3 regions of the Pseudarthrobacter humi genome follow, and region 3 is predicted to be linked to each of the others. Evidence: riboswitches for the same ligand, from Rfam matches in the RefSeq annotation. Region 3 holds a riboswitch; each other region holds the start of a gene.
What was found. Region 3 has a riboswitch for S-adenosylmethionine ahead of metX (homoserine O-acetyltransferase MetX). Riboswitches for the same ligand answer to the same signal wherever they lie in the genome.
Positions count from the first base shown of each region.

Region 1 (10,300 bases), on a different contig from region 3:
TGGTGGTGAAACTCGTGGTCACCCGCGGCCCGGAAGGCACAGGGTCCCCCACGTGCTGGGTTCAGGTCTCCCCGGTAGGCGCCCTCGGACGCCGCCAGCGGGAAACCGGCATCGACGTCATCCTCCTGGACCGCGGCTACGACAGCGACGCGGCCGAGCGGGCCCCGTGGCTGCTGCTCGGCGCCAAGACCCTGTCCTATGCCACGAACATGGCCGCCCTGCGGTACGCCCACAAACAGGGCGCCGACGACGTCATCTTCACCTCCTCCGACGGCCGGGTCCTGGAAGGCCCCACGTCCACTGTGCTGCTGGCACATCTGGAAACCTCCGACGACGGCGCCGGCGCCACCAGGACGGTGCGCCGCCTCATCACCCCGCAGCTGGACAGCGGGATCCTCCCCGGGACCTCCCAGGGGGCCCTGTTCGCGGCAGCCAAGGCAGCCGGCTGGGAGCTCGGCTACGGGCCGCTGGAACCGCGGGACCTGCTGGACGCCGACGCCGTGTGGCTGATTTCCAGCATCAGACTGCTCGCGCCGGTGAACCACATCGACGGCAAGGAAGTCGGGACGCCCGCGGTGCAGAAGCAGCTGACGGCCGAACTCAACGCATTGCTTGCCGGGATCCAGTAGTTTCCGGGGTTCAGCAGTTCCGGATCCCGTAGTTTTCCGAAGTTCAGCAGGGAGGCTTTAAGCCATGGCGGTTCGCAGCGCAGGGATCCTTCTGTACCGGAAGGGAGCAGGCGGGCTGGAAGTGTGGATAGCGCACATGGGCGGACCGTTCTGGGCCCGCAAACAAACCCAGTCCTGGTCGGTTCCCAAGGGCGAGTACCTTCCCGACGAGGAACCCCTGCTCGCCGCGCTGCGCGAGTTTGACGAGGAGATCGGCACGCCGCCGCCAGCTGTTGCCTACTTTGAGCTGGGCGCGTTCCGGCAACCGTCGGGAAAGATCATCACGGTGTTCGCCGCTGAGTCTGACTTCCAGCCCGAACGGATTGTGAGCAACACGTTCCCGCTGGAGTGGCCCAAAGGATCCGGCGTCATCCAGGAATTTCCCGAGGTGGACGACGCCCGGTGGGTGACCGAATCCGAGGCCCGCAGCAAGCTGGTCAAGGGCCAGCTTCCCCTCCTGGACGCCCTGCTGGAGCATGTTGGATTGTGACAATACCCTGTTGGTCCGTCCCGCAGGTCCGTATGGTTTGGTGCATGAACTCTCACACGCAGCCGACCAACAAATTGACGTTCGACGAATGCTGGGAATTACTTGCCGTGGACACACTGGGGCGCCTGGCCCTTGTAGTGGACGGCCATCCGGAGATCTTTCCGGTCAACTACGTCCTGGACCGCAGGAGCATCGTCTTCCGCAGCGCCGGCGGCACCAAACTGTGGGGCGCCAAGGCAGACCGTCCCGCGGCGCTGGAGATCGATGGATACGATCCCCGCACGGAGGTGGCCTGGAGTGTGGTTGCGCGCGGAGACACCGAAGTGATCGAGGCACAGGCCGACAAGGACGCCGTCGACGCGCTCCATCTGGAGCCCTGGCAGCCCGGACCCAAGGACTACTACATCCGGCTAACCCCGCTCGCACTGACCGGCCGCCGCTTCCAGGTTGCCAAACCGGACGTTTGGAACACGCGGTTGTCGGACCGCCGTCGTGCTTCCTTCGAGTAGCGCGGGAGAGCTTGTGGACAGCGAGGCCCCGGCTCCGCTCCTCCCGGGGGTCCGGATCCGGCTGCTGCGGCGGAGCGATGCGGCCGGCCTGAGCAAGGCCTACCTCCGGAACCGCCAGCACCTCGCTGCGTGGGAACCGGAGCGGGACGAAGCCTTTTTCACCCCCAGGCATCAGCTGGACATCATCCGGGCCAAGCTCGCCCAGCATTCCGTGGGCCAGGAAGTTCCGTGGGTGCTGGTGAACCGCGACGATCCGGCGTACATCGTCGGCGCCGTCACCCTTACCGGCATCGTCCGGGGGCCGTTCCTCAACGCCAACCTCGGGTACTGGGTTGATTCCGGCCTCAACCGGCGGGGCATCGGAGCTGCCGCCGTCCGCTTCGCCACGGATCATGCCCGGACAGAACTGGGCCTCCACCGGGTCCAGGCGGCAACGCTGCTCCACAATGAGCCCTCACGCAAGATCCTCACACGCGCCGGGTTTCGGGAAATCGGAGCGGCGCCGCAGTACCTGAAGATCGCCGGCCGCTGGCAGGACCACCTGCTCCACCAACTGCTCCTCCACGGCTGACCCGATCGCGGCCGAATCCAAGGTGCCCGCGCCACCTAACCCGCCCATCACGGTTCGCCTAAGCTGGCCTCAAGCACTCTTGAATCCGCAACCGAAAGGCAGACCATGAGCAACGACGCTCGCACCCCCGTCATCCTGGGCGGCGCACGGACCCCCTTCGGCAAGTTCCGCGGCAGCCTCTCCGGGCTCACCTCCAGCGAGCTGGGTGCCCACGCCATCCGGAACGCACTGGAACGGTCCGGGGTGGCGCCGGAACAGATCCAGGCCGTGATCGTGGGCCAGGTTATCCAGGCGGGCGCTGGCCAGGGACCCGCCCGGCAGGCCAGCCTCGCCGCCGGCATCGGCTGGGACGTGCCCACCGTGACCATCAACAAACTCTGCCTGTCCGGCCTGACGGCCGTGATCGATGCCGCCCGGATGATCCGGGCCGGCGAGGCTGATTTCATTGTGGCGGCGGGCCAGGAATCCATGACCAACGCCCCGCACCTGCTGCCCCGGCTTCGCGGCGGCGTGGCCATCGGCGATGCGCCGCTGCTGGATTCGCTGAACTTTGACGGCCTGCAGGATCCGGTCTCCGGTGAACTGATGGGCTCCGCCACGGACGCCGGGAACGCCCGCCTGGGCATCAGCCGCGAGGACCAGGACGCCGTCGCCGCCCTTTCGCACCAGCGGGCGGAGGCCGCCCGGGCGGCCGGCATCCTGGCTGAGGAGATCGCTCCGGTGGAGGTCCCGCAGCGCCGGGGACCCGCCGTCGTGATTGATGCCGACGAAGGCATCCGGGCCGGCACCACCATCGAGGCGCTGGCGGCACTGAAGCCCGTCTTCTCCAAGGATCCGACGGCCACCATCACCGCCGGTTCTGCCTCCCCGCTGTCGGACGGCGCCGCCGCAGTGGTAGTGGCCAGCAAGGCAGCTGCGGAAGCGGCCGGCCTCAGCTGGATCGCGGAAATCGGCAGCCACGGCCAGACCGCCGGACCGGACGGATCCCTGCATTCCCAGCCGTCCCGCGCCATTGAGCGAGCGCTGAAAGTCGAAGGGCTGACCATTGACGACGTGGACCTCATTGAGATCAACGAGGCCTTCGCCTCGGTGGTGCTGCAGTCCGCCACGGACCTGGGGATCGACGCCGACAGGATCAACGCCGACGGCGGCGCCATCGCTTTGGGCCACCCGGTGGGCGCCTCGGGGGCCCGCCTGGTCCTGCATCAGGCACTCGCGCTGAAACGGCGCGGCGGCGGGACGGGCGTGGTTGCGTTGTGCGGCGGCGGCGGCCAGGGCGACGCCCTGATCCTCAAAGCCTGACGCCAGGTTCAGGCTCCGGGTCCAAGGATCACCAGCGGCACCAGGCGTTCCGCGCACGAAACCCGGACCAGTTCCGCCGGCGCCTGGGCCGCCCGGTTGTTCACCCCTGTGTCGTCGCACCAGTCCAGGTTGTACGGGTAAGCGGTGACCCCGGCCTTCCCGGGAGCCGCGCCAGCCGGGAGGGTGAACACGAAAGTGAAGCCGCCGTCGTCGGACATGGGAGCGAGCTCTTCCAGCACCGCGGTACCGGTCGCATCCGTGACCGTCACCTGGACCTGCGCATCGGTGCCGTAGCGGGCATCGCAGGTGGTATCCGGGGCGCTGACGGTGACCCGGTCACCGGGTTTCGCGGCGGCAGGCGAGACGGAAAACTCCGGCGGCATGCAGGGCGGCGGCGCGAAAACGTTCCGGCAACCTGTCACCCCCGCCAGCACCGGCACAGCGCACAACGCCACAGCCAAAACGCGTGCCCAGGCGCCCGTCAGGGCATGCCCAAAAATGTTCCCCATGACCCGATTGTCCCGTCGGCGCCGGCGTTACGGAAGCACTGCGGGATCACGGAAAAACGCGATAATTACGGAACATGACGACGGCGGCGGTGCGGCCGGGCGGGCCGGATGTTACGTTTTTGGGGAGTAATGAGAACCGGCGCCAAGCCCTGACTGGCCGGTCGGCAACCCTCCCTTTCGCGGCGGGGTGCCTCAGGTGAATACTCGGCATATCGACCCATTCGAGCTGCAAGCGTGAAAGAAGGAGTCCCGTCGTGTCTGACGCACCCGCCCCTGAAGAAAAACTGTCCTACCGGCTCATTACAGGGCCGGATGACAGGTCTTTCTGTGAACGGATTTCCACTGCCCTGGCCGAAGGGTATGTCCTGCACGGCAGCCCGGCCGCGACGTCCAACGGAGGCGTTGTGATTGTTGCGCAGGCACTCATCCTCCCGTCGGCCATCGCCACCGCTGACGCCGCCGTCGCCTCCGCCGTGGATGACCTCGATTTCGACGGCGAGGGCCACGCATGAGCTACGCCGGAGACCTCACCCCGCAGCAGGCTTGGGCCAAACTCGAACGGGGCGCCATCCTGGTGGATGTCCGCACCGAAGGCGAATGGGCCCACATCGGCATCCCCGACACCAAGGCCACGGACAACGATCCCCTGTTCATCCCGTGGACGTTCCCCGGCGGCATCCCCAACCCGGATTTCATCACCGACCTGACGCAGCAGGCACCGGAGGACGACGGCACGGAGCTGGTCTTCCTCTGCCGCTCGGGCCAGCGCTCCATCGCCGCCGCCATCGCCGCGACGCAGGCCGGCTTCACCTCCTACAACGTCCTGGAGGGTTTCGAAGGCGAGCCGGACCGCTACGGCGAGCGCACCGTCAACGGCTGGAAGAACCGCGGCCTGCCCACAAACCTGGGAATAGCCAAATGACGTTCAACCCGGACGCCGCCGGCTGGAGCGCCGAGACGCAGGCGGTCCGCGGCGGCCTGGACCGCACCAACTTCCAGGAGACCACGGAGCCGGTCTTCCTGAACTCGGGCTTCGTCTACGAGTCCGCTGCCGCCGCCGAGCGCGCCTTCACCGGCGAGGACGAACGCTTCGTTTACTCCCGGTACGGCAACCCGTCCGTGGCCACCTTCCAGGAACGCCTCCGCCTGCTTGAGGGCACCGAAGCGTGCTTTGCGACGGCGTCGGGCATGTCAGCGGTGTTCACGGCCCTGGGTGCCCTGCTGGCGGCCGGGGACCGGGTGGTTGCCGCGCGATCGCTGTTCGGCTCCTGCTTTGTGATCCTGAACGAGATCCTGCCGCGCTGGGGCGTGGAAACCGTGTTTGTTGACGGCCCGGACCTCGAACAATGGCGGGTTGCCCTGTCGGAGCCCACCACCGCAGTGTTCTTCGAATCCCCGTCCAACCCGATGCAGGAAATCGTGGACATCGCAGCGGTCAGCGAGCTGGCGCACGCCGCCGGGGCCACTGTCGTCGTCGACAATGTCTTTGCCACTCCCCTCCTGCAGCGCTGCGGCCAGCTGGGCGCAGACGTGATTGTGTACTCCGGCACAAAGCACATCGACGGCCAGGGACGCGTCCTGGGCGGTGCCATCCTGGGCACCAAGGAATTCATCGACGGCCCGGTCAAGCAGCTCATGCGGCACACCGGACCGGCTCTCTCCTCGTTCAACGCCTGGGTGCTCACCAAGGGCCTGGAGACCATGGCGCTGCGTGTCAACCACTCGTCCACGTCCGCACTGCGGATTGCCGAATGGCTCGAACAGCAGCCGGCCGTCAGCTGGGTCAGGTACCCGCTGCTGAAATCACACCCGCAGTACGAGCTCGCCGCCAAGCAGATGAAGGCCGGCGGCACCGTCCTCACGCTGGAACTTGCGACGACGGGCGGCCGCTCGGGCAAGGACGCCGCCTTTGCGCTGCTGGACGCCCTGCGGATCATCGACATCTCCAACAACCTGGGCGACGCCAAGTCCCTCATCACCCATCCGGCCACCACCACGCACCGAGCCATGGGTCCCGAGGGCCGCGCAGCCATCGGGCTCAGCGACGGCGTGGTACGGCTGTCCGTGGGCCTGGAGGATGTGGACGACCTCATCGGCGACCTGGAGCAGGCCCTGAAGCAGATCTAGTTCGGGGTGGCCTGGTTCTGATTGGCGCGAAGGGACGTTAGGGCCCTGTTTCTTGCGTCTTTCGGGGCCAGCGTCATTCCCGGCAGAGTTCAGCCAGTACCGCTTGTCCGTTCCCCGGTACGTGCCTCGTCTTCGCCTTGGATCGCGAGCCGGACGGCCACGTCATCACCGTCGCTGATGCCCGCCGCGTCCCGGACAGCCTTCTTGACGGGCAACAGGTAGGAGCGGCTTTTGCTGTCCGGAAAGACCGAGGTCTGCCAGGTGCAGCCGGAGATTTCCGCGGTGACTCTGACCGAGCCGAAGCCCTTCCGGAACACCGCTGCCTCGTCCCGGAGGTCGTCCCCGACCTCCGGCGGGAGGGTCAGGAAGTGCCAGCCGGATTCGTCGGGATAGCGCCACAGTTCGGCCCGGAATGAGTACGACGACGTCACGGCCTGAGTATGGCATGACGCGTTGCCGGACGCATCCCCTGCCGGGCTGTATGAGAACGGCGGCTCGGGCTAATGCCGGCTCAGGTGCCTGGCTGGCGCAGTTCCCGGGAGGCCGTCTCCCGGACCGCGGCGGTCAGCTGGTTGAGCACCGGGGAGTCGATCTTCCAGCGCTGCCAGTACAAGGACACGTCAACAGGGCTCGCGGAGGCCAGCTCCACGAGGGCGCCGCTGCGGAGGTCCGCCAGGCACTGTTGCTCCGGGAGCAACCCCCATCCAAGTCCCAGCCGGATGGCCTGGGCGAACTCGGCCGACGACGGCACATAGTGCCGCGGCGCGGTCAGTTCCGCGCCGGTCATCGTGCGGAAGAACCCGTCCTGCAGGTCATCCTTGCGGTCAAAGTCCACCACCGGTGCCCGGCTCCCTGCAACAAGTTCCGGCCCGTCGGGCCACCAGTGCCGGAGGTAGCCGGGGCTTGCCACCGCCCGGTACCGCAGGGAACCCAGCGGTTCCACGCTGCAGCCCTGGACCGGTTCCGGCGTTGCGGTAACCGCGGCCATCACCGATCCTGTCCGCAGAAGCTGGGTGGAATGCTGTTCATCCTCCCTGCGGAGTTCGAAGCACGCGCCGAGATCCGGCGGAAGACCTGCCAGGGCAGGCATGAACCAGGTGGAGAGTGAGTCCGCGTTCACCACCAAGGGGATGGGCGCCGTCGGGCGGTCCCGGCTCCCGCCGAGCTCCTGCTGGGCGTCCCATTCGAGCTGCCGGACCTGCCGGGCGAACCGTAGGATGGCTTCCCCGGCGGTTGTGGGGCGGACGGGGTTGGTGCGCTGCAACAGGATCTGGCCGGCCGCGTCCTCCATCGCCTTGAGACGCTGGGAAATGGCCGACGGCGTGACGTACAGGCTGCGGGCCGCCGCCTCGAGCGTCCCCTCGTCCACGACGGCCGCGAAGGTACGGAGCTGCTCGAACTGGAACGTCTTCATTAGCTTTCCTTAATAGAGCTAAGAATCTTTAGCTGGAGTAATCCTACGTCCGCCCGTACGTTGGAGAATATGGATCTGACCGCATTTCTGGGCCCCGCTGCGCTGGGCTTCGGCACGGGGCTTGCCCTCATCGTGGCCATCGGCAGCCAGAACGCCTTTGTCCTCCGGCAGGGCATCCGCGGCGAGCATGTGGCCGCCGTCGTCCTGGTCTGCAGCGTCTCCGATGCCCTGCTCATCGCGGCGGGCATCGCCGGAGTGGGAGCGCTGCTTCGGTCGAGTCCTGTGATCGTCGACGTGGTCAGGTTTGCCGGCGCCGCCTTCCTCGTGGGCTACGGCGTTATGGCGGCGCGCCGGGCGGTTCGTCCTGGAGCACTAACGGCGTCGGGGCGGCAGCCCGCCGTCGGCCTCGGCGCCGCCCTCAGCACGGTACTGGCCCTGACGTGGCTCAACCCGCATGTCTACCTCGACACGGTGCTGCTCCTCGGATCGGTGGCCAACCAGCAGGCGCAGGATGTGCGCTGGTGGTTCGGGGGCGGAGCCATTGCCGCCAGCATCGCCTGGTTCAGTGCGCTGGGGTTCGGGGCCAGGGTCCTCCGGCCGTTCTTCGCGCGGCCCTCCTCGTGGCGCATCCTGGACGGACTCGTCGCTGCGGTCATGCTCACGTTGGGTGTGCGCCTGGCTGCCGGTGCGTGACGTCGTCGTTTCTTGGCGCGAACGGACACTTGGGCCCCTCACACAGCGAAGAACAGGGCAGTATCTGCCCGTTCGGGCAAAGCCTCAGGAAGAAGTCAGGACAGGCGCACGCGCAGCAGCTCCGGGACCTCGTCCGCCTCACGCAACCCGGAGGTGCCGCGCATCGTGACACGCACGGCGTGGGCAACCACGGCCCCCAGCCCGCCGTCGTCGGGCGCCGATTCTTCCATCACCGCGTCCCGCACCCTGCGCTGTTCGGTGGAGCCGGTGCCGCGGGCAATGATGTCCTCGATGCCCTGCCGGGCCAGGGAAAGCTCGTTCTGCTCGGCGAGGACCGGAGCCAGATAGTCCACCAAGGATCGCACCACGTCGACGGCCGGCGCCGGCCTGAACGTGCCAAAATCCAGCAACTCACCGTTCAGGCCGCTGCTGCTCGCCTGCCATGCCGCCATCCGCAGCAGCACCGTGGGCACCGGGGCCGGCTCCACGCCGTCGCGCCACTCACGGCTGGCCGATTCGACCAAGGCCCGCACCAGCACCGCGATCAGGGCAGCGTCCTCGGCGCGCAGGCAGACGTCGGCCACCCGGACCTCAACCGTGGGGTGGTTCCGGGACAGTCGGGCGTCAAAGTAGATCATGCCTTCATCCAGCAGGACGCCGCTGTCCAGCAGACGCGTGACCACCCTCCGATATGCGGAGTACGTGCTGAAAATAGCCGAAGGACCGGACATAGGCCAGCGGTTCCAGGCCTGGGTTCGGTAGCTCTCGAATCCTGTGGGCATCCCGTTCCAGAACGGCGAATTTGCGCTCAATGCCGTGAGCACTGCCAGCTTGTCCCGGATCCTGTCCAGCACGGCCACGCCCTCGTCCTTGGATTCGATGAACGTGTGGACGTGGAAGCCGCAGGTCAGCTGCTCCTGCGCGGTCAGGCCGAAACGTTCCAGCATCCGGGCATAGCGGGCGTCCGGAGTGGTGTGGCTCGCAAGGCCGAACGGAGAAGTGGCCAGCGCGGCGACCCTTGCACCGTTCTTGGTGGCCGCCTGGTCCGCCAGCAGCCGGCCGGCCCGGATCTGCTGCAGCAGTTCTGCGTACTCGAGGCAGGGACGGGTCTGGGTCTCGATCTGCTCGAGCTTCAGCTCGGCAGTCAGGCCAGTCCAGTCGTCGTGAGCGGTTTTTTCCTTGGCTGCCAGCGCATAGGGACGTTCCGGGGCGTCGTCGGCTGCCATCCGGCGGCCGGACAACATCGCATCCGCGAGGGCAAGCGGCTCCCCCGTGTCCGGATCAACGATCAGGAGTTCTTCCTCGACGCCGAATGTACGCATGGTTATATTGTGCTGCAACGGGCCGGCCCGCGGCAGCCCGCGGGGTCGGCGGATTCTGCGAGCGCTAGTCCTGGAAGTACTCCACCTTGGCGCCGATGGTGTTGAGCCGCTCGGCCAGGTCTTCGTAGCCGCGCTCGATCACGTAGATATTCCGCAGCTCCGAAACACCCCGCGCCGCGAGCATGGCCAGCAGCAGGCAGGCGGCAGGGCGGAGTGCCGGCGGGCAGCCCACCTCGGCGGCCCGCCACTTCGTGGGGCCCTTGACGTAGATCCGGTGCGGGTCCAGCAGCTGCACCTGGGCGCCGAGCCGGTTGAGTTCAGTGAGGTAGATGGCCCGGTTCTCATAGACCCAGTCGTGGATCATGGTCTGGCCGTGGGCGTTGGCGGCGATGACCGCGAAGAACGGCAAGTTGTCGATGTTCAGGCCCGGGAACGGCATGGGGTGGATCTTGTCCTCCGGCGCCCGCAGCTCGGACGGTTTGGTGGTCACATCCACCAGCCGGGTGCGTCCGTTGCGCGCCACGTACTCGCCGGAAATCTCCAGCTTCTGGCCCATCTGTTCCAGCGTGGCCAGCTCGATTTCCATGAACTCGATGGGCACGCGGCGGATGGTCACCTCTGAGTTGGTGACGATCCCGGCGGTGATGAGGCTCATGGCCTCGATGGGGTCCTCGGACGGGAAATACTCAATGTCG
Region 1 covers NZ_JANCLV010000008.1:60,826-71,125, reverse strand. Annotated here, with positions in the region: gene NFC73_RS12970 (aminodeoxychorismate lyase) at 1-629, shown strand, start outside; gene NFC73_RS12965 (NUDIX hydrolase) at 694-1,158, shown strand; gene NFC73_RS12960 (pyridoxamine 5'-phosphate oxidase family protein) at 1,203-1,667, shown strand; gene NFC73_RS12955 (GNAT family N-acetyltransferase) at 1,681-2,238, shown strand; gene NFC73_RS12950 (acetyl-CoA C-acetyltransferase) at 2,344-3,540, shown strand; gene NFC73_RS12945 (hypothetical protein) at 3,549-4,049, opposite strand; SAM riboswitch class IV at 4,175-4,290, shown strand; gene NFC73_RS12940 (DUF1737 domain-containing protein) at 4,304-4,561, shown strand; gene NFC73_RS12935 (rhodanese-like domain-containing protein) at 4,558-4,971, shown strand; gene NFC73_RS12930 (O-succinylhomoserine sulfhydrylase) at 4,968-6,176, shown strand; gene NFC73_RS12925 (DUF1905 domain-containing protein) at 6,266-6,607, opposite strand; gene NFC73_RS12920 (LysR family transcriptional regulator ArgP) at 6,688-7,590, opposite strand; gene NFC73_RS12915 (LysE/ArgO family amino acid transporter) at 7,660-8,283, shown strand; gene NFC73_RS12910 (glutamate--cysteine ligase 2) at 8,379-9,605, opposite strand; gene NFC73_RS12905 (UDP-N-acetylglucosamine 1-carboxyvinyltransferase) at 9,670-10,300, opposite strand, start outside.
Region 1: another riboswitch for S-adenosylmethionine. It lies ahead of NFC73_RS12940 (DUF1737 domain-containing protein); the one in region 3 lies ahead of metX (homoserine O-acetyltransferase MetX).

Region 2 (10,300 bases), on a different contig from region 3:
GCATCGGCTTCGCCGCTTGTTTTGGCGTCTCGCTCGGAGGCCTCATACATGGCCTCGAGGGCCGGATCCAGGGTGCTCATTGCGTTCAAGTCTACTGTGACGGCCTTGGCGCGCAGCCTTCCGTACTCCGGAGGATCGGATTCCAGGGTCTGCAGTGCTACGTGTCCGGCGGGCTCCGTCCCGTCCTTCAGTAACCTCAAGGGCAACTCCAGTCTGTGTCAGGCCATGGTGTTCCAGGCAAATACCTGCCGGGCAATCCATGGTGAGTCAATTCGTCCGGTGTTCGGCGGACCCGCAAACCATAACCGCTGGCGGCAGGCAAATATTCCCCAAAAGTGCAAGACTAGAACGGACTCCGCCGCATCCGGTGCGGTTCGTCCAGCCAGGAGGAAACCCATGTCCTTTGTCCGTACTCTCGCCCGCCCCATGCTGGCCTCCAGTTTCGTCGTCGCCGGACTGGACAAGCTGAAGAACGCCGATGACACCGCCACCCAGCTCTCGCCGCTCCTGCAGAAGGCGGCCGCGTCGCTGCCGTTCCAGGCCGACGAAAAGATGCTGGCACGGGTGATCGGCGGAACGCAGGTGGGTGCCGGCGTGCTGTTCGGCCTGGGCAAGTTCAGCCGCCTCTCGGCAACACTGCTGACAGTCATCTCGCTCCTGAACACCTTTGTGGAATGGCGCAGCGCAGACATCAGCACCAAGGAAGGCCGCGAGGCCCGCCGAAACCAGCTGCTCAAGAACATTTCCCTCAGCGGCGGCGCACTGCTGGCCTCGGTGGACACCGCCGGCAAGCCGGGCCTGGCCTGGCGTGCCGAGCACCTCGCCGCGGACGCCCGGAAGAGCGCCGCCGGCGCCCGCAAGACCACCGGCAAAAAGCTTCACAAGGCAGACAAGGCCGTGCGCCGTGCCGTCGAACACGCAACGGGGGCGTAAGGACGGATGACCGGTTCCACCCCGCCCGCAGCCACCGACTCACACAGCTCCACCGGCACCGTTCCGCACTGGCCGGCCCCCTTCGCCAGCAGGCCCATCAACGCCACCGTCACGGTGCCGGGTTCAAAATCCCTGACCAACCGGTTCCTGGTGCTGGCCGCGCTGGCCGACGGGCCGTCCCGCCTCCGCGCCCCCCTGCATTCCCGGGACTCTGCGTTGATGATTGACGCCCTCCGCCAGTTGGGAGCCACCATCACGGAGGTGCCCGGCGACGGCGCGTTCGGGCCGGACCTGGAGGTCATGCCCCTGAGCCAGGCGGCGCCGTCGTCAACGACGCACATTGACTGCGGCCTCGCCGGAACGGTGATGCGTTTTGTTCCGCCGCTTGCGGCGTTGCGCAACGGCGTGAGCGTGTTCGACGGCGACCCCCACGCCCGGAAGCGCCCCATGGGCACCATCATCGAGGCCCTGAAAGCTCTCGGGGTGGCCCTGACCGCGGACGACGGCGGGACCCCCTCGTCGCTGCCGTTCACCGTGGCAGGCACCGGGGAAGTCCGGGGCGGCCACCTGGTGATCGATGCCAGTGCGTCGTCACAGTTCGTCTCGGCCCTCCTGCTGGTCGGCGCCAGGTTTACCGACGGACTCCACCTGGAGCACGTGGGCAAACCGGTGCCGAGCCTGGACCACATCAATATGACCGTTGCCGTACTCCGCGGCGTCGGTGTATCGGTTGACGATTCCGTGCCCAACCACTGGGTGGTGGCACCGGGGCCCATCCGCGCCTTTGACCAGCGCATTGAGCAGGACCTCTCCAACGCCGGCCCGTTCCTGGCCGCCGCGCTGGCCTCCGGCGGCACCGTCCGGATCCCGGACTGGCCCGCCGGCACCACCCAGGTGGGAGACCTCTGGCGCAGCATCCTGGCGGATATGGGCGCGGACGTCAGCCTGGCTGACGGCGTCCTGACCGTCACGGGCGGGCCGGAGATCAAGGGTGCGGATTTTGACGAAACCAGCGAACTCGCCCCTACCGTGGCGGCCCTCTGCGCCCTGGCCAGCGGACCTTCACGGCTGACCGGCATCGCGCACCTTCGCGGCCACGAGACGGACCGGCTGGCCGCGCTGGTCACCGAAATCAACCGCCTAGGCGGCGACGCGGAGGAGACCAGCGACGGCCTGGTGATCCGCCCGGCTAAGCTGCACGCCGGCGTCGTCCACAGCTACGCGGACCACAGGATGGCCACCGCCGGCGCCATCCTCGGCCTCGCGGTGCCTGGGATCGAAGTCCAGGACATCGCCACCACGGCCAAGACCATGCCGGAATTCCCGCAGATGTGGGCCGACATGCTGGCCCAGGGCGCTGCCGCCGACAAGCGCGTGGAAGGTCCCGCTGGTGGCACGCAGCACTGATTCCTGGGACGAGTCGGACGTCCGGATCCGGCCCAGCAAGAAGGGCTCCCGGCCGCGCACGAAGGACCGCCCCAGCCACGACGACGCCGTCACGGGCCGCATCATCACGGTGGACCGCGGCCGGTACACCGCCGTCGTCGGCGAAGACTCGGGCGACGAGCGGATCATCATCGCAGCCAGGGCCCGCGAACTCCGCCGCTCCCCCGTGGTTGCCGGCGACTTCGTCTCCCTCGTTGGAGATGTCTCCGGGGAACCCGACACGCTGGCCCGCCTGGTCCGGATCCAGGACCGCAGGACCCTGCTGCGCCGCAGCGCCGATGACACTGATCCGATCGAGCGTGCGGTGGTGGCCAACGCAGATCAGCTGGTGGTGGTGGTGGCCGCCGCAAACCCGGAGCCGCGCACGGGCTTCATCGACCGCGCCCTCGTGGCCGCTTACGACGCCGGCATTGAGCCGCTGCTGCTCGTCACCAAGGCGGACGTCAAGGATCCGGCGGAACTGCTGTCCAACTATGAGCACCTGGACTTCCCCGTGATCATCAGCCGCACGTCGGACTCCGAAGCCTCAGGTATCGATGCCCGCTCCGACGACGGCCTTTCTGCCCGCCTGGACAGTGACGCGGTTTCGCAGCTGCGCGCGTACCTGGAGGGCAAGGTCTCGGTGATGCTGGGTCATTCCGGCGTGGGCAAGTCCACCATGGTCAATGCGCTCACCGGGGCCGAACGGGCCACCGGTGGTGTGAACGCGGTGACCGGCCGCGGCCGCCACACGTCGTCGTCGGCCCTTGCCCTGAAGCTGACCGGAGCTCCCGCCGGAAGCTGGATCATCGACACCCCTGGCATCCGTTCGTTCGGCCTGGCCCATGTGGACCCAGACCGGATCCTGCGGTCCTTCCCGGACCTGGAGCCGGGTACGGATGCCTGCGAGCGTGGCTGCAAGCACAACACCGCGGCCGTCAACTGCGGGGTGGACGCCTGGGTGTCCGCCGGCCAGGCGGGCCCCACCGGCCCGGCCCGGCTCGCGTCCCTGCGGCGGCTGCTGGGCACGGATCCCCGCCTGGTGGGCCAGGAAACCAAGGAACTGGGCAGCATCGGCTAGACGGAACGCCGATGTCCCCAACACCGCGGCCCTGAGACGGTAGTTTGGAACCATGATCCAACCCGCTTCGAGCTACAACGATGACTTGCGCCTTGCCCATGTGCTGGCAGATTCCGTGGATGACCAGACCATGAGCCGCTTCAAGGCACTGGACCTCCGCATCGAGACCAAGCCGGACCTGACGCCGGTAACGGACGCGGACAAGTCCGCGGAGGAAGCCATCCGTGGCCAACTGTCCCGCTCGCGTCCGCGCGACGCCGTGCTGGGCGAGGAGTTCGGCAGTTCGGGCCATGGCTCCCGCCGCTGGATCATTGATCCCATCGACGGCACCAAGAACTTTGTCCGCGGCGTCCCGGTGTGGGCCACCCTGATCGCCCTCGTGGACGAAGGCGAACCCGTGGTGGGAGTGGTCAGTGCGCCCGCCCTGGGCAAGCGCTGGTGGGCCGCCAAGGGTTCCGGCGCGTACATGGGCAAGTCCCTTGCCGCCGCAACGCGGCTCCGCGTCTCGGACGTCTCCAAACTTTCGGATGCTTCCCTGTCCTACTCCAGCCTGGGCGGCTGGAAGGAACGCGGCAACCTGGATGAATTCCTGGGCCTGACCGAGGACGTGTGGCGCACGCGCGCCTACGGCGATTTCTGGTCCTACTGCATGGTGGCCGAAGGTTCCGTGGACATCGCCTGCGAGCCCGAACTGAACTTGTACGATATGGCTGCCCTGGTGCCCATCGTGGTGGAAGCCGGCGGGCGGTTCACCTCTTTGGAGGGACAGGACGGGCCGTTCGGCGGCAACGCCCTGGCCACGAACTCCATCCTGCACTCAGAAGTGCTCAAGCGTCTGAACCCGAATCTGGACGACCTCCTCTAGGCGCTTTCTTCGAATTATCGACGGCGGACGCCTCCTCAAGGGGGCGTCCGCCGTCGTATCTTCGACAAATGAGCCGCTCCTCCACCGCGCGTAACAAAGTCCTTAACATTGGGCCGGGCTTCCTTTCTGCAGCGGCAGATGTTCTACGCTTCTTAACAGGTCACGAGTGCCAGCGCTAAACCCCGGTTTGCTGGCCGGCAACCCTCCATTCGCGGTGGGGTGCCCCGGGTGACGACCAGGCCGGTCCGGAACGGACACGGCAAGCGCGGGTTCCCGTTACCGGGAGTCCTTTTAGAGTGAGGTCTCCGTGACAACTGCCACAGTCTCCCCCAACACTGTTTCTCCCGACAACGCCGCCCCCGCCAAGGCCGCTGCGCTGTTCAACGATGCCGCCGTCATTGCCGGCCGCCCCCTCTCTGCCGTCACCGGCGCGGAAATCCAGGCACCGCTGATCCAGGGCGGCCACATCCGGTACGCAAACCTGGACTACGGCGCATCCGCTCCCGCCCTCTCGGTGGTGTCGGCCTACCTCAACGAGATCCTGCCGTTCTACGCCAGCGTCCATCGCGGCGCCGGCTACGCATCGCAGATCAGCACCTCCGTCTATGAGAACGCCCGGGACATCGTGCGTGACTTTGTGGGCGGACGCCCGGACGACTCCGTCATCTTCACCCGGAACACCACCGACTCGCTGAACCTGCTGGCGGGTTGCCTGCCGGCGACAGACGGGCGGCCCAATGGCGATGTCCTGTACCTGGACATCGAACACCACGCCAACCTCCTGCCGTGGCAGGGAGTCCCGCACCGCAGCGTCGTCGCCGCGGACACCATCGTGGGGACCCTCGAGGTCCTCCGCGCCGAACTTGAGCAGCGCAACGTCAGCCTCCTCGCGGTCACGGGCGCCTCCAACGTCACCGGCGAGATCCTCCCGATCAGGGCCCTGGCCGCCCTCGCCCATGAGTACGGGGCGCGGATCGTGGTTGACGCCGCGCAGCTGGCGCCGCACCGGCGCATCAATATCAGCACCGACGACGTCGACTACCTCGCCTTCTCCGGGCACAAGCTCTACGCGCCCTTCGGCTCTGGCGTCCTCGTCGGCCGCACCGACTGGCTCGACGCCGGAACTCCCCACCTGGCCGGCGGCGGGGCCGTCCGCGAGGCCCGGCTCGACGGCGTCAGCTGGGCCACCGGCCCGGCCCGGCACGAGGGCGGCTCCCCCAACGTCCTCGGCGCGGCCACACTGGCCCGCGCCACCCAGGTCATCGCGTCCCTGGACCACGACCGCTGGCACGCCCACGAGGCAGCCATCAGGTCATTCCTGGTCGAAGGGCTCGGGAAGATCGACGGCGTGACCGTGCACCAGATCTTCTCCGACACGGACGCCGAAACGGGCACCATCGGCGTGGTGAACTTCTCCGTGGCAGGGTACGACGCCGGGCTCGTGGCCGCGTACCTGTCGGCCGAGCATGGCGTTGGCCTCAGGGACGGCCGCTTCTGCGCGCATCCGCTGCTCAAGCGCCTTGGCCTTCCCTCCGGTTCCCTGCGGGCCAGCTTCGGCGTGGGCTCCCGACTGGAGGATGTCCAGCGGCTCCTTGCCGGCCTGGAGCAACTCCGCCGGACCGGCCTGGGCTGGGACTATGTGGTGGACGCGGGCCGCTGGGTTCCGGCCAACGACTCCCGCACGTACCCTCACTGGGCTCCCAACACGCCTGGCACCGCCGGCGCGGCTCCGTGCCTTGACGACTGACTGACGCTTTCCTCCCCTGGTTCCTGACCTGGCTGCCGCCTGACTGCCGTCTGACCCATTGGCTGCGGCCCATGCGGTAAATTCGAGGGATACCGATGGGCACAGTTGAAGGAGGCCGCACGTGGCACGGGGTGGCCCCAGGCTTGAGCACGGACGCCGCCTGGAACTCGGACAGAGTTTCCAGGACGGCGGCGAACACTACCAGCGCGTACGCCCTGGCTACCCTGCCGACTCAGCGGAGTGGCTGATCCCTGCCGGGGCCACGGACGCCGTGGACGTGGGCGCCGGAACCGGCAAGTTCACCGCGCTTCTACTGGAACGCAGCCTGGCCGTTTCCGCCGTGGATCCGTCGCCGGACATGCTCGAACAGCTGCGGGCCCTCTACGCGGCGGCGGACGCGACGCAGGGGACTGCAGAGGCCACCGGCCTCGCCGACTCCTCGTTCGACGTCGTAAGCGTGGCGCAGGCCTGGCACTGGTGCGATCCGCTGCCGGCGAGCACCGAACTGGCGCGGATCCTGCGGCCCGGCGGAACGCTGGGGCTGATCTGGAACCAGCTGGACACGTCCGTTCCGTGGGTGCACCGGCTGTCCCGCATAATGCACGCGGGCGACGTCTACAAGCCCGGGTTCCGTCCGGTGGTGGGGCCGGAGTTTGAAGGCCTCGAGAGCCATGTGACCCGTTGGGAAGACAGCCTCAGCACGGCGGACATCATGGAACTGACGAAGTCCCGCAGCTACTACCTGCGCGCCGGTGAAGCCACGCGCGGCAAGGTCCTCGCCAACCTCGACTGGTACCTGCACGAACACCTGGGACACACCGCCGACGAGGAGATCAGCCTGCCGTACCTGACGTTGACGTGGCGGGCCACGAAGGCATGACGGGCCCTAACCACCGGGTAGGCTTGGAAACGTGAAGACCAGCGCGCCCTCCTCCTCGATCGAGGACTACGTCAAGGTCATCTACGGCTTCACGGAGTGGCAGGACAAACCCATCACGTCTTCCCAGCTCGCGCAGCGCCTGGGGGTGGCCAATTCCTCGGTCTCGGAGATGGTCCGCAAGCTTAAGGACCAGGGCCTGGTGGACCACAAGCCGTACAGCGCCATCACCCTTACAGACTCCGGGGTCCGGCTGGCATTGTCCATGGTGCGCCGGCACCGGCTCATTGAGACCTACCTGGTGCAGGAGCTCGGTTACAGCTGGGATGAAGTCCACGACGAAGCCGAACTGCTGGAGCACGCGGTGTCGGACACGTTTATTGAGCGCATGTCGGCAAAGCTGGGCAACCCGCAACGCGACCCGCACGGCGACCCGATCCCCTCCGCGGACGGCACGGTGCTGCTGCCAGAAGCTCATCTGCTCGGCGAACTCGATCCCGGACACACCGGCCGGATCACCCGCATCAGCGACGAGAACCCTGATCTTCTGCGGTATCTTTCGGCCGAGGAAATTGACCTCGACGACGAGGTGGAGGTTGTGGGCCGTAAACCGTTTGGCGGAGCGCTGGTGGTGCGGATCAGCAACGCCGGCAGGAAGCGGGACTACGATCTCGCGGAGGAAGTCACCGCAGCGCTCTGGGTCCACAGTGACCATCCCCACACCGGCTGCACCCTCAGCGGCCGCTGAATGACGAACGCCCACGTGCCGCACTGGCGGGCCTGGCTGGCCGTGGCGGCAGGCGGCCTGGCCGGAACGGAACTCCGGTACGGGCTGGGACTCGCGTTTCCGGAAACCGTGGGGGCAATGCCCTGGACCACCCTGGGAATCAACGTCACCGGAAGTTTTGTGCTGGCTGCCCTCACCACGGTGTGGATGGCGCGGCCGCAGACGGCATTCTGGCTCCGCGCCGGCCTGGCGCCCGGATTCCTGGGCTCGTTCACCACGTTCTCAGCAGTCGTTTTCTCGAGTGACCAGCTGTCCAGGGCCGGCGAACATCCAGTGTGGATGGCCTACCTGGGGCTGTCCCTGCTGCTGGGACTGGGCGGTGCGGCCGGTGGCTGGCGGACCGGACGGCTGCTCACCGACCGGCTGCAGGGCGACCGGGCGGGGACAGCGCCGTGATGGGCGCGGTCCTGGTGGGAGTGTTCGGCATGGCGGGCGCCCTGCTGCGCTTCGCCGTCGACAGCTGGTTCGCCCACCGCGAGGGGCTCCGAACAGCCCTCAGCCCGAGCGGTAGGCCGCGGCACTGGCCGTGGGCCACGCTCACCGTCAACGTCACCGGGTGCCTGATCATCGGACTCTCCGTCGGCATGACCGGACGGCTCGGCCTTGCCCCCGAGTGGCAGACCGCTGTGGCCACGGGCCTGGCGGGCGGGCTCACCACGTTCAGCTCCTGGACCACCGCCACGGTGCGGCTCCTGAGCGAGTCGCGGTTCGGTGCCGCCGCCCTGAACATCGGCGCCAACCTGGCCGCCGGATTTGCCGCGGCGGCTGTGGGCATCGCACTGGCGTCGTAAGGGACTCAAATTGGTTTGTCCCGGTCCCGTATCGTTGACTCTGATGATTAGCAGACGCGACGCGGCAATTGCCCTAGATGTACCGATGGAAATGGCCCAGCGCCATGGCATCCCGAAACGACTGACCGAGGCGGAGCTGGGCGAAATCCTGGACAACCCACCGGCATGGCTGATCCAGTCGCGGGCCAACCGGACCGGCAAGCGCCCGGTCTGGGTGCACCTGGAATGCGCCGTCTGCGGCTACGAGGAAGCGGCCCGGCCCAAAAAATGGTGGCCGGAATTCACGTATGTGGTGTGCGGGCACCATGCCCCGGACGAGGTGCCGCCGCTGAGGCCGGGCCTCATCAGGAGCGAGTTCGACGGCGTCGGGACCCGTTTTGTGGGCATCGCGGACGTTGCAGTTCCGGACTGATTCGGGGCATTACATTCGGGGCTGAAGAGGCGTATTTTACGAAGTGGGACGCAGCCCGTCCCCCGTTGTAAGGAGCACACCATGCCGGACAAGTCACCACACCAGCAGCTGCACAAGAAGCCGGTCAAAACCATCAAGGAAAAACGCGCGGAGAAGAAGGCCAAGAGCCCGACTGAAGGCCCGCAGGACCCGGTAGCGCACCTGAAGAAGCGCCGGTAACGGTTTACCCGTTCCCGGCCATCTCTTCGGGCACTGCCACAATGTCCACTTCCTGGCCGTCCCTCAGCACTCTAATCGGCAGCGGCTGGCCGATCGCATCGGCGAACAGCAGCTTCTGCAGGCTCTCGGCATTGCTGACGGGGCGGCTTCCGGCTGTCAGGATGACGTCACCCGCACGCAGGCCCCCGCGGTCTGCAGGCGAACCGGCCAGGACCTCCACCACGCGAAGCCCGTCCCGTTGTCCCGTCCTGATCACCGCGCTGGCATTGAGCCGGAAAGGTGTGCTGACCACGCCGAGATAAGCCCGCCTGACACGGCCGTCCTTCAGCAGCGCTGAGATGATGCGCCGCGTGGTGGTGTTGATGGGCACGGCCAGGCCCAGCCCCGCTCCGGCCACAGCGGTGTTGATTCCCACGATGCGGCCGTGCGTATCGGCCAGTGCTCCGCCGGAACTGCCGGCATTGAGTGCTGCGTCGGTCTGGATGACGTCCTCGATCACGCGCCGGTTCCCACTGGACCACACCGGAATGGCGCGGCCCAGGCCGCTGACCACCCCCGCTGTGACTGATCCGGCCAAGCCCAGCGGATTTCCCACCGCGATGACCAGCTGGCCCACCCGCAACGTCTCGGCATCGCCGAACTGCGCTGGGGCCACTTTCGGTGCCCTGCCGTGGACCACTGCGAGGTCGGACAAAGGATCCGCCCCCACCAGTTCAATATCGGTCCGGCTGCCGTCAGCAAAGGCGGCATGGCCTTGATGAGTGCCGGCCACCACATGCGAATTGGTGAGCAGGTAGCCGTCTTCAGTAAAGAGCACGGCCGAGCCTGCGCCCATGCGGAACCGGCCGTTACGGCGGTTGCCAGTCATTTCAACGGCCGCAACATGCGGAGTGACCGTCTCAGCCACGCGCATGACTGTCTCCGAGTACGAGTCCAGCGGACCGTCGTCGGCCGCTGCAGCGTTGGGTTCCCGCGCCTGTTCCATGGCACACCTCCTGGCCTGCGTTGCGGCCTCCGGCTTCCAGACCTGCTGCTGCGCCGGAGCTTACTGGGGACAACCACGCGGTGGCGCCCGGTAGTCCCGGAACGGCTACGCCGTGGGTGAACAGCGCACCCAACACGGCGCTTAAATGACAGAAGACCCGGACGCGGGGTCCGGGCCT
Region 2 covers NZ_JANCLV010000001.1:601,088-611,387, reverse strand. Annotated here, with positions in the region: gene NFC73_RS02945 (sigma-70 family RNA polymerase sigma factor) at 1-80, opposite strand, end outside; gene NFC73_RS02940 (DoxX family protein) at 397-933, shown strand; gene aroA (3-phosphoshikimate 1-carboxyvinyltransferase) at 940-2,340, shown strand; gene rsgA (ribosome small subunit-dependent GTPase A) at 2,324-3,439, shown strand; gene hisN (histidinol-phosphatase) at 3,492-4,304, shown strand; SAM riboswitch class IV at 4,463-4,576, shown strand; gene NFC73_RS02920 (aminotransferase class V-fold PLP-dependent enzyme) at 4,612-6,051, shown strand; gene NFC73_RS02915 (class I SAM-dependent methyltransferase) at 6,173-6,931, shown strand; gene NFC73_RS02910 (metal-dependent transcriptional regulator) at 6,963-7,676, shown strand; gene NFC73_RS02905 (fluoride efflux transporter FluC) at 7,677-8,111, shown strand; gene NFC73_RS02900 (fluoride efflux transporter FluC) at 8,111-8,506, shown strand; gene NFC73_RS02895 (hypothetical protein) at 8,550-8,918, shown strand; gene NFC73_RS02890 (hypothetical protein) at 9,000-9,137, shown strand; gene NFC73_RS02885 (S1C family serine protease) at 9,142-10,122, opposite strand.
Region 2: another riboswitch for S-adenosylmethionine. It lies ahead of NFC73_RS02920 (aminotransferase class V-fold PLP-dependent enzyme); the one in region 3 lies ahead of metX (homoserine O-acetyltransferase MetX).

Region 3 (10,300 bases):
GACTCGTACTGGTGGACGGTTCCCGTCCTGGTCCTGTCCGCACTGCGGCACGCCGTCGTGGAGGAAGTCATCGTGGTGGGCTACCTCCTGGACCGTTTCGGCAAGTTCGGCTGGAGCATGCCCCTGGCCATCTTCACCAGCTCGATGCTCCGCGGCAGCTACCACCTTTACCAAGGCTTCGGGCCGTTCATCGGCAATGCAGTGATGGGTGTGGTCTTTGCCTGGCTCTACACAAAAACCAAGCGGATTATGCCGCTGGTCATCGCGCATGCGCTGCTGGACATTGTTGCCTTCGTTGGCTTCAGCCTCTTTGGCCGGGCTGTGGGCCTGGGGTAAGACGGCCGTGGTTCCCGTGCCATACAGGTGAACTGAAACGGGTCCTGCTTAAAAGGATTCGGCCGCCATCGGTGGGTGGCATCATTGGCACCCGCTGATGGCGGCCGAAGCTATTGAACGTGCAATCAGATGGTGACTGCTCCCGTAGCGGTTTCGAAGGTTACGGACAGGATGCCCGGAGTTCCGTGCGGAGCCACCCAGTCAACGGCCACATCCTCCAGCGGCTTCTCGACGGGTTCGCCCAGCCACTCCGTCACACGTTCGGCGGAACCGGCTATGGTCAGGCAGCTCATCTTGACGTTGCTCTCATAGGCGTTGGACGGGTGCAGGGCGGGATCGCCCTCCCACTTGAGCATGTACGGGACCTGGGGGTCCGCGATCAGGCCCAGGATGCCGATCTGCTTCCAGACCAGCTCGCGGCCATCCGGGAACTTGCGGTTGCCGTTGACGGCGGCACGGCCCAGGCGCTCTTCGAACGGAGCGAGGTCGTCCACTTCGACGCACCAGCCCATCCAGCCGCCGCCGGCTTCGGATCGCGCTCGGACAGCCTGCCCGAAGGGCGCCTTGTCCGATGCCGGGTGGTTCAGGACCTCCACGACTTCCAGGTATTTATGGCCGGCGAGGGGAATAATCATGTTCCGGGTTCCAAACCGGGGGTGCACGCCACCCTTCACGGCTTCAACGCCGAGGGCGGACGAAATTCGTTCGGTGGTGGCAACGAGGCCATCTTGTTCACAGGCGTAAGAGACGTGATCCATGCGCATGCCATCATCTTGGCACTTTGTGATCCGGCTCTCAGCTAAGGGTAGCCTTACCGGATTTCCGTTGCGTCACGAGTGGACATTTCCGGGCGGCCAAGGGCGCGGCGGACCTTGGCATGGACGCGGCCAGCCGGCCGCAGAAGGGCTCCAGCGAAGTCATAACCAGTCACACGCTTAGCAATAGACCGGTGCTGTTCGTACACTCGAAGCAGGTCATGAGTGCCAGCGACAGCCCCGGCTTGCTGGCCGGCAACCCTCTTTTGTGGTGGGGTGCCCCGGGTGAGGACCTGGCCTGCCGGTCAATTGACGGTGGGCAAGCGCATAGAAAAGGTCCGTCCATGACGATTACGATTTCCCGTACTGCAGCACCCGGAAACGGGGTGGTCCGGTACGCCAGCATCGGCGGACTCGAGCTCGAAGCTGGTGGTTACCTCCCGGAAGTCACCCTCGGCTATGAAACGTGGGGAACCCTCAACGCGGACGGCTCCAACGCCGTCCTGATTGAGCATGCCCTGACCGGAAGCACGCACGTGACCCGCGGCGACAGTGACGAGCCCGGCTGGTGGGAACAGCTGGCCGGACCCGGTGCGCCGGTGGACACGGACAGGTTCTTTGTGGTCTCCATCAACATCGTGGGCGGCTGCTACGGCTCCACCGGGCCGTCCTCGGTTGCCCCGGACGGCAAACCGTGGGGGTCCCGATTCCCTTTGGTCACGCTGCGGGACACCACGGCGGCGGAGGCCAGGCTGGCTGACCAGTTGGGCATCCCGAGCTGGTACGCCGTGCTGGGCGGTTCCATGGGCGGCGCGCGGGCTCTGGAATGGGCGGTCACCTACCCGGAACGGGTTCAGCGGTGCGCCGTTATCTCCATCGGTGCCGCCAGCACCGCCGAACAGATCGCGTTCGCCCAGGCGCAGACGCTCGCCATCCGCCAGGACAGCAATTTCAACGACGGCGACTACTACGGCGGTCCGCTGCCGGAGGACGGCCTGGCCCTGGCACGGCGCATCGCCCACATCACCTACCGCTCCGCCGAGGAGTTCCATGGCCGCTTCGGACGTTCAGCCCAGCACCCGGAATCGCCGTTCCAGGCGGCAGCGCTGGGGGAGCGGGGCCGCTACCAGGTGGAAAGCTACCTGGACCACCAGGGCAGGAAGCTGGTGCGGCGCTTTGATGCCAACAGCTACATCGCCATCACCGACGCCCTGATGAGCCACGACGTCTGCCGCGGGCGGGGCTCGCTGAACGAGGCCTTGGGCCGGGCCACCGCCAGGTTCTTCGTGGCTGCGGTGGACAGCGACCGGCTGTACTTCCCGTCCCAGTCCCGTGAACTGGCTAACGCGCTCCCGGGCGACGTGGACGTGCACGTTATTGAGGCCCCGATCGGCCACGACGGCTTCCTGACCGAGATCGGCCAGCTTGGCGTCCAGCTCCGAGACACGTTCCTCATCTAAGCGCCAGGGGCAACTCGAGCCCCTGGACATCAGCGCGAGAGGACACTTGAGCCCCCGGAATCGGGGCCTCAAGTGTCCTCTCGCGCTGACTAAGCGATCAGCCGTTCATGATGTCGGAGCGGCGCTTCATGTAGTCCTCCATGGCCAGCTCGCCGTTGCTGTACTGCTGGTCGAGTTCGGCCAGCTTCCGGGCACGGTATCCCTGCGGGCCCGACGGCGGCAGGGGAATAGCGGGGGCGGCAGGCTGCTGCGGCGCCTCCGCGCGCTGCTCCGGCACCGGCTGGCCGTTGGGTTGCGGCTGACCGTAGGGCGGGAACTGCTGATCCGCAGAAGGAATCGGCTGCATGGGCGGCAACGGCTGGCTCGGCGGCAGGGGCTGCGGGCTCATGATCTGCCGGAAGCCGCCGCTCATGTAATCCTGCTGTGTGTAGCCGTCACGGGGCTGTTTGTTCTGCGGCCCCGGATACTGATCGCTGCCCGGGTACTGCCCGCCGCCTGGAAACTGCTCGGGGTAGCGCCCGGAAAAGCTCTGCTCCTGGTTCCGTTTGTTCACGGATTTCCGGTACATCCGCATGGCCATCGGTACCACGAACGACAGAATGATGATCCAGAAAAACAAGCTGTTCACGGTGTAGCGCCTCTCATATGTGTCCCTCCAGCTTATCCCCGGAGCCCACACGTACTGCGGGGACTCCCAGGAAGGCTCCATACCGGTCCACTGCATCCTGCACGGCGTCCTCCGCAGCCGGTCCCGCGGCAGCGAAAAGCCTGATATCCAGCTCACAACGGCCGGCGAACATGGTGTGCCGCCAGGAGCCGGCCATCCGCCCGTCCAGCAGGACCACATGAATCGGCGCCCCGGCAACCGGGAAAGCCGGAGCGGTACCACCCAGATAGTGCCGCGTTGCCGAATAGCCCATCACGTATTCGTCGTAGCACTGGATCAGGTCGATCCGCGGTCCGGCTGCCTGTCCGGGCGCCTGCCCGGCGCCGCCGTCCGCAGCAGCGTCGAAATAATGCGCGACGCCGTCAATCACCAACGTTGCCAGCGTTTCGGGGGCTGCCGCCAGGGACTGTTGAACGCCGAGCCGCACGTCGGCCATGGTGAGCCCGGACCAATCGGCGCAGTCCTTGACCGTGGCCGGGCCGCGGCTGGTGAAGTAGCGCCGGACGAGTTCGCTGAGCGCTTCGGTCCGGGCGGGCGGCATGGCCGGGCCGGGAGGCACACGCTCGTCAAAAAGCGCGTAGGTCTGCTTCAGGGCACCGCCAGCACTGCGCACCGGTGACCCGCTGGCCAGGATCCCGCTGACCTCGGCGTGCATGATCAGGTAGGCCAGCCCGACCCCGGTGGCCGCGAACCCTTCGTCCTGCAGCCGCGCGGCCAGCTGTTCCCGGGTCAGGTGCTGCCCGCCCCGGACGGCTTCGGCCAGGACCTGCCCGCTCCGTTCAGCGGCGGCTGCATCAATCCCGCTCTGCCGGTACATGCCCGCGTTGCCCTGGTGAAGCCGCGGCGCCGACAAGGCCGTCAGCCAGCGAAGATCCTCGCGGTGCACAAAATGCCAGGTGGGCCGCAGGATATGGGTGCGCAGGATGCGCCCGTCGGACACCGCCTCCTCCACCACCGCGGCAGTGGCCACCGCAGCCTCGGCAGCAACACGATGAGACGGGTCCCGGACGGCAGCTCCAAGCCTGGCCCGTTGCGCCAGGCTCCAGCGGGCGTAGGGAAACTCCTGCGCCTGGACCGCCAGCAGGTGCCGGACGGCGTCCTCCGGGGAGCCCAGGCCGGGCCCGCGCAGCCGTTGGGCGTGAAGCCGCCGACGCACCACCTCATCCGGCTCCATGCCTGTCCGGGGGAGCTGTCCCTGGCTCATGCAGTCCGCCGCTCACGCCGCTAGCGCCGGGCGTCGGTGGTGCCCAGCGGCCCCTCGCCGGAACCTAACGGAACGCCCGGGCCGAACACGGGTCCCGGCGTCGGGCGTTTTGCGGTGATTCCGTCGCCGGAGGAGCGGTGGCGCAGCCGCCGCACCACCCACGGGACAAAGTACTCGCGGGCCCACACGAGGTCCTCGGAGCGGGCTGCCCGCCACGTGCGGGCGGGCAGGGGCTTGGGCCGGAGCGGCTCAAGCGTGTGGTCCACGTTCAGCGAATCCAGCACCATGGCAGCGATGGTGTGGTGTCCCAGCGGCGAAAAATGCAGGCGGTCCTCGTCCCACATCTGCGGATCGTTCAGCTGCTTGAGCGACCACATGTCGGCGATGATGGCGTCATGGCGGGCGGCCACTGTGCGGAGGTTCTCGTTGTAGATGGCCACCTTGCTGCGGATCCTTCCCAGGACCGAGGAACCGGTATCCGGGCCGTTGAACAGCACCACCGTGGCGCCGCCCATGGCCAGGATCTGGACCACTGAATCAAGTTTTTCGGCGAGGGCGTCGGGGTCGCCGCCGGGCCTGATGAGATCGTTGCCGCCGGCGGAAAGGGTTATCAGGTCCGGCTTCAGCGCCAGGCATGGAGCGAGCTGCTGGTCCACGATCTGCTGCAGCAGCCGGCCGCGGACGGCCAGGTTGGCATAGGCGAAGTCGGCCTGGCCCCGGCCCAGTTCCTCGGCCACCCGGTCCGCCCAGCCGCGGAAGCCGCCTGGGCTTGTGGGGTCGGGGTCGCCGATACCCTCGGTGAACGAATCTCCCATCGCTACATAGCGGGTCCAGGGGTGGGCTTCCGGGGCCCTGGGCGGGCTCTGCATGGCTTTTGCTTCATTCACGGTCCTATCCTGCCTCCTTGCTCACAAGCTACGCCACCGTAGGTAGTTACCGCCGGGTAACTGTAAGAATGGAAACCATGACTGACGCCCAAGTATTTCCCGCCCCCGTTGTTCTGTGGTCCCGGCCGGAGGACCAGCGCGCCGGAAAGCCGCTGCTGGTGCTGCTGCACGGCTACGGCGCCAACGAACAGGACCTGCTGAGCCTGGCGGATATGCTTCCCGAAGATTTTGTGGTCGCCTCACTCCGGGCGCCCCTGCCCACGGGCCCTGGGTTTATGTGGTTCCCCTTGACGGACTCCATCGAATACACCCTGGACGCGGTCAAGGCCGCAGCCGCATACGTGCAGGACTGGATTGATACCGTCAAGGCCAACCACCCGACGGTCACGCTGCTCGGATTCTCCATGGGAATGGCGATGGCCACCACGTTGCTCCGGCAGCGCCCCGCTGACTACGCCGCCGTCGTCGGGCTTTCCGGTTTTGTGGTCAACGCGGACGGGGACCCCACGTTCAAGGATGGCGAACTGGACGGTACGGTGCCGCTCTTCTGGGGCCGGGACCAGCAGGACCCTGTGATCACGCCCGACAAGATCGAGTACACCATGGGCTGGGTGCGCGGGCACGTCAAGCTCACCAAAGTGCTCTACACGGGCATGTGGCACGGCATCAACCAGCAGGAAATCGGGCACGTCTCCGAGTTCCTGACGCACGAGGTGCTGAACAAATAGCGTACGACGGCGGCCGGCGGCACAGTGCGCCGGCCGCTTACGCTGCCTTCACCGGCTGAGCTGAGCCAGGCCTGTTAGATCAGGCCTCCGGTGCCACAACCTGCACGGTCTGCCCGTTGACCGTGACAGTGTCGCCGTTGTGCAGCTGGCGTCCGCGGCGGTCGTCGATCTCGCCGTTAACCTTGACGAGTCCGTTCTTGATCAGCTCGGCGGCTTCCACGCCGTCCTCCACCAGGCTGGCGAGCTTCAGGAGCTGGCCAAGGCGGATCATGCTGTCGCGGATGGGGATCTCTTGAATGTCCTGGTTGCTCATACAAGCAATAATGCCTGACGTAAGGTGAATCCAATGACCCACACCCCACGGCTGTCGCGGTTCGCGGGGCTCCCGCTGGCCGTCGGCGCGGGACTGGCCATTCCGGTCCAGGGCCGGATCAACGGCGCACTTGGGGCCCGGCTCAATGACGGGATCGCCGCGGCGGTGGTGAGCTTCAGCACTGGTCTGGTCCTGATGATCCTGATTTCCCTGGCCCTTCCGCGCGGGCGCGCCGGCCTGGCCAGGATCATCCCCGCCGTCCGCAGCCGCGCCTTCCCGCCCGTGTATGTCCTGGCCGGCGGGATCGGGGCACTCTTTGTCTTTGCCCAGACCTTCACCGTTGGCCTCCTGGGCGTGGCCCTGTTCACCGTGGCCACCGTGACCGGCCAGACCGTGAGCGGCCTGCTGGTGGACCGGCTGGGGATCGGCCCCGCGGGCAAGAAGCCGGTGACCGGCATCCGGATCACAGGCTGCGTCCTCACCATCGCCGCCGTGGCATGGGCGGTCTCGCCCCGGTTCGAGGCTCCTGCAGCGGCCTCAGCTGGAGCTTCCGGAGCGGCCGCCGGGCCGGAGACGCTGCTGCTGCCGCTCCTGCTTCCAGTCCTCGCCGGATTCCTGATGAGCTTCCAGCAGGCCATGAACGGAACAGCCACCGTCCACTACGGCACGCCCATCGCGGCAACGCTGGTCAACTTCGTGGCCGGCACCGTGGTGCTGTGGACGGCGTGGGGCATCAAGGTTGCCGTTGCCGGGCTTGGCAGCCCCTTGCCGGGGGAGTGGTGGTATTACCTGGGCGGGCCCATGGGCTGTGTGTTCATCGGCCTGGGCGCACTCCTGGTCCGCAGCCTCGGAGTCCTGGTGACCGGGCTCGGCATGATCGCCGGACAGCTCCTTGGCTCCCTGGGGCTGGACTTCCTGGTGCCGGCGCCCGGGAGCGTCGTGGCCCCGGCAACCGTCCTGGGAACACTGTTGACGCTGGCCGCCATCATCCTGGCCACACTGCCGTGGCCGCGGGGCGCCTTCCGGAGGCAGGCAGCTTCCGGAGGCAGCGGCCGGTAGGCTAGGACACGCAGTTCTCTGCATCTCGTTCCTTCGCCCGCCCCGCCCGCACCCAGCGGTGATGCACCCACGTGCAGCGGGGCCAGATACCCGCGGACCGCACCCAGCGGCCCTGTAGAAATTGGAGTCCACCATGGCAGCAAAATCCGTACTCGACCAGGTCATTTCCCTTTCCAAGCGAAGGGGTTTTGTGTTCCAGGCCGGTGAAATCTACGGAGGCTCCCGCTCTGCCTGGGACTACGGACCACTCGGCGCCGAGCTGAAGGAAAACATCAAGCGCCAGTGGTGGCAGTCCATGGTCCGCGGCCGCGAGGATGTGGTGGGCCTGGATTCCTCCGTCATCCTGCCCCGTCAGGTATGGGAAGCCTCCGGCCACGTTGATGTCTTCTCGGACCCGCTCGTGGAGTGCCTCTCCTGCCACAAGCGCTACCGTGCCGACCACCTCGAGGAAGAGTACGAGGAAAAGAAGGGCCGCCCCGCCGAGAACGGCCTGAAGGACATTGCCTGCGTCAACTGCGGCACGCGCGGCGAATGGACCGAACCCCAGGAGTTCTCCGGCCTGCTCAAGACCTTCCTCGGCCCGGTGGCAAGCGACGAAGGCATGCACTACCTCCGCCCCGAAACGGCCCAGGGCATCTTCGTGAACTTCAGCAACGTCCTGACCACGTCCCGCAAGAAGCCGCCCTTCGGCATCGGCCAGATCGGCAAGTCCTTCCGGAACGAGATCACACCGGGCAACTTCATCTTCCGCACCCGTGAGTTCGAGCAGATGGAAATGGAGTTCTTCGTCGAGCCCGGCACGGACGAAGAGTGGCACCAGTACTGGATGAAGGAGCGCATGTCCTGGTACACCGGCCTGGGCATCCGGGAAGAGAACCTTCGCTTCTTCGAGCACCCGCTGGACAAGCTGAGCCACTACTCCAAGGGCACCACGGACATCGAATACCGCTTCGGCTTCCAGGGCTCCGAATGGGGCGAGCTCGAAGGCATCGCCAACCGCACCGACTTCGACCTCTCCACGCACTCCAAGGCCTCCGGCCAGGACCTGAGCTACTTCAACCAGGCCACCAACGAGCGCTACACCCCGTACGTGATCGAGCCCGCCGCAGGCCTGACCCGTTCCTTCATGGCGTTCCTGGTGGACGCGTACACCGAGGACGAGGCACCCAACGCCAAGGGCGGCGTCGACGTCCGTACCGTCCTGCGCCTTGACCCGCGACTGGCCCCCGTCAAGGCTGCGGTGCTGCCGCTGAGCCGCAACGAGGACCTCTCGCCGAAGGCCAAGGACCTGGGCGCGCAGCTGCGCAAGAACTGGAACATCGACTTCGACGACGCCGGCGCGATCGGCCGCCGCTACCGCCGCCAGGATGAGATCGGCACCCCGTTCTGCATCACCGTGGACTTCGACACCCTCGAGGACCAGGCCGTGACCATCCGCGAACGCGACACCATGAGCCAGGAACGCGTCTCGCTGGACAAGGTGGAAGGCTACCTGGCCGCCCGCCTGATCGGCGCCTGAGCATGGCCATCGAATACCGCGAATGGGTTGAGGGCAATGACCTGACGCTGCTGGAAATCTGGGGCGGCCCGGAGACCGAACAGGCCCGGCAGTTCCGCGGTGCCCTGGCCGTTTCCTCGGCCGGCACGGACGGCACGCCGTGGCGCCGCTGCATCGTGGCCGAGGACGTCATTGACGGCATCGGTATTCCGGTGGCGGCAGGCGTCGTCTACGAGGCCTCGCTGCACCCGGAGCGGCTGTGGACCTACATCGAGGTGGCGCGCGATCACCGCCGCGCCGGCATCGGTGCCACGCTCCTGACCATGCTGCGCCGCGAAGCCGAGCAGGCGCCGTCGGGCGTTACCCGGCTGCGCGCGAAGGTGCAGCCGGGCACTCCGGGGGCCGCGTTCGCCGAGGCGTTCGGGCTCGCGCCCATCCAGCGTTCCCGGCTGGTGGTGGTGGAGCCGGGCGCGCTCAAGCTGCCCGTGTTCCCTGCGAAGAACGACGGCGGCGGGCTGGCCAACGACGAAAACGCCGGTTCCGACGTCGTGATGGACCTCGCCACGGGCTCCGTGGAGCTGACCGACGTCGTGGGGCGGTACTACACGTCGATCCACGACTGGGATTCGCCGGGCGTGCTGTCGGTGGGGCAGGTCCAGAAGCTGTTCCTGGATGATCTCACCGGCGCCCACGGTGCGCTGGTGCTGCGCGCCGAGCCGGGATCCGCCTTTGGCGCTGGGGTTTCCCCCAGCAAGAAGGGCCGGATCCGCGCCTTTGCGGTGAGCTATGCGGAGGCAGCCCAGGACCCGACGTCGGATGCGTCGGCGCAGGGCGCGAAGGCCACGGATGTGTTTGTCGGCCACGAACCCGCGCTTGAGGCGGACGACGCCGCAGCCGCCGTCCGTGACCTGCTCTCGCTCCTCGCGTACCAGCACCCGGTCATGCTGGAACTGGACGATTCGATGACAGCGCTGCGCGCCGCCGTCGAGCCCCTGCTGGAATCCGGCAAGGCGCGCCAGGCCGGTGCCGAAACGCTGATCGTCTCGGACTGACCCCACCCCCAACTGGGTCGCAGCAGGTGTCGTTTTGAGCGCTCATAACGACCTGCTGCGACCCGGTTTTGTTGGGGGCGGTCACCGGCGTTTGGGCGGCCACGGGATGAAGCCGCTGGTGGCCTCGACATATTCCCGGTAGCCGGGCCGGCCGGACATCGCCTTTTCCGTGAGGGGCTTCCCGGTCTTTCCAGCCAGCGTCCACACCATCAGTGCCGGGGACAGGATGGTCAGGGTGCCCGGCCAAGAGTCTGCTGCAATGAGGAAAAGCCCCGTCCAGATGGCCGCGTCGCCGAAATAGTTGGGATGCCGGGTGTACCGCCACAAACCGGTGTCCAGCA
Region 3 covers NZ_JANCLV010000002.1:162,445-172,744, reverse strand. Annotated here, with positions in the region: gene NFC73_RS03865 (CPBP family intramembrane glutamic endopeptidase) at 1-336, shown strand, start outside; gene NFC73_RS03860 (VOC family protein) at 462-1,100, opposite strand; SAM riboswitch class IV at 1,309-1,423, shown strand; gene metX (homoserine O-acetyltransferase MetX) at 1,436-2,551, shown strand; gene NFC73_RS03850 (hypothetical protein) at 2,649-3,179, opposite strand; gene NFC73_RS03845 (winged helix DNA-binding domain-containing protein) at 3,193-4,422, opposite strand; gene NFC73_RS03840 (SGNH/GDSL hydrolase family protein) at 4,443-5,291, opposite strand; gene NFC73_RS03835 (alpha/beta hydrolase) at 5,387-6,037, shown strand; gene NFC73_RS03830 (RNA-binding S4 domain-containing protein) at 6,117-6,350, opposite strand; gene NFC73_RS03825 (DMT family transporter) at 6,384-7,409, shown strand; gene NFC73_RS03820 (glycine--tRNA ligase) at 7,543-8,928, shown strand; gene NFC73_RS03815 (GNAT family N-acetyltransferase) at 8,931-9,959, shown strand; gene NFC73_RS03810 (DUF1295 domain-containing protein) at 10,041-10,300, opposite strand, start outside.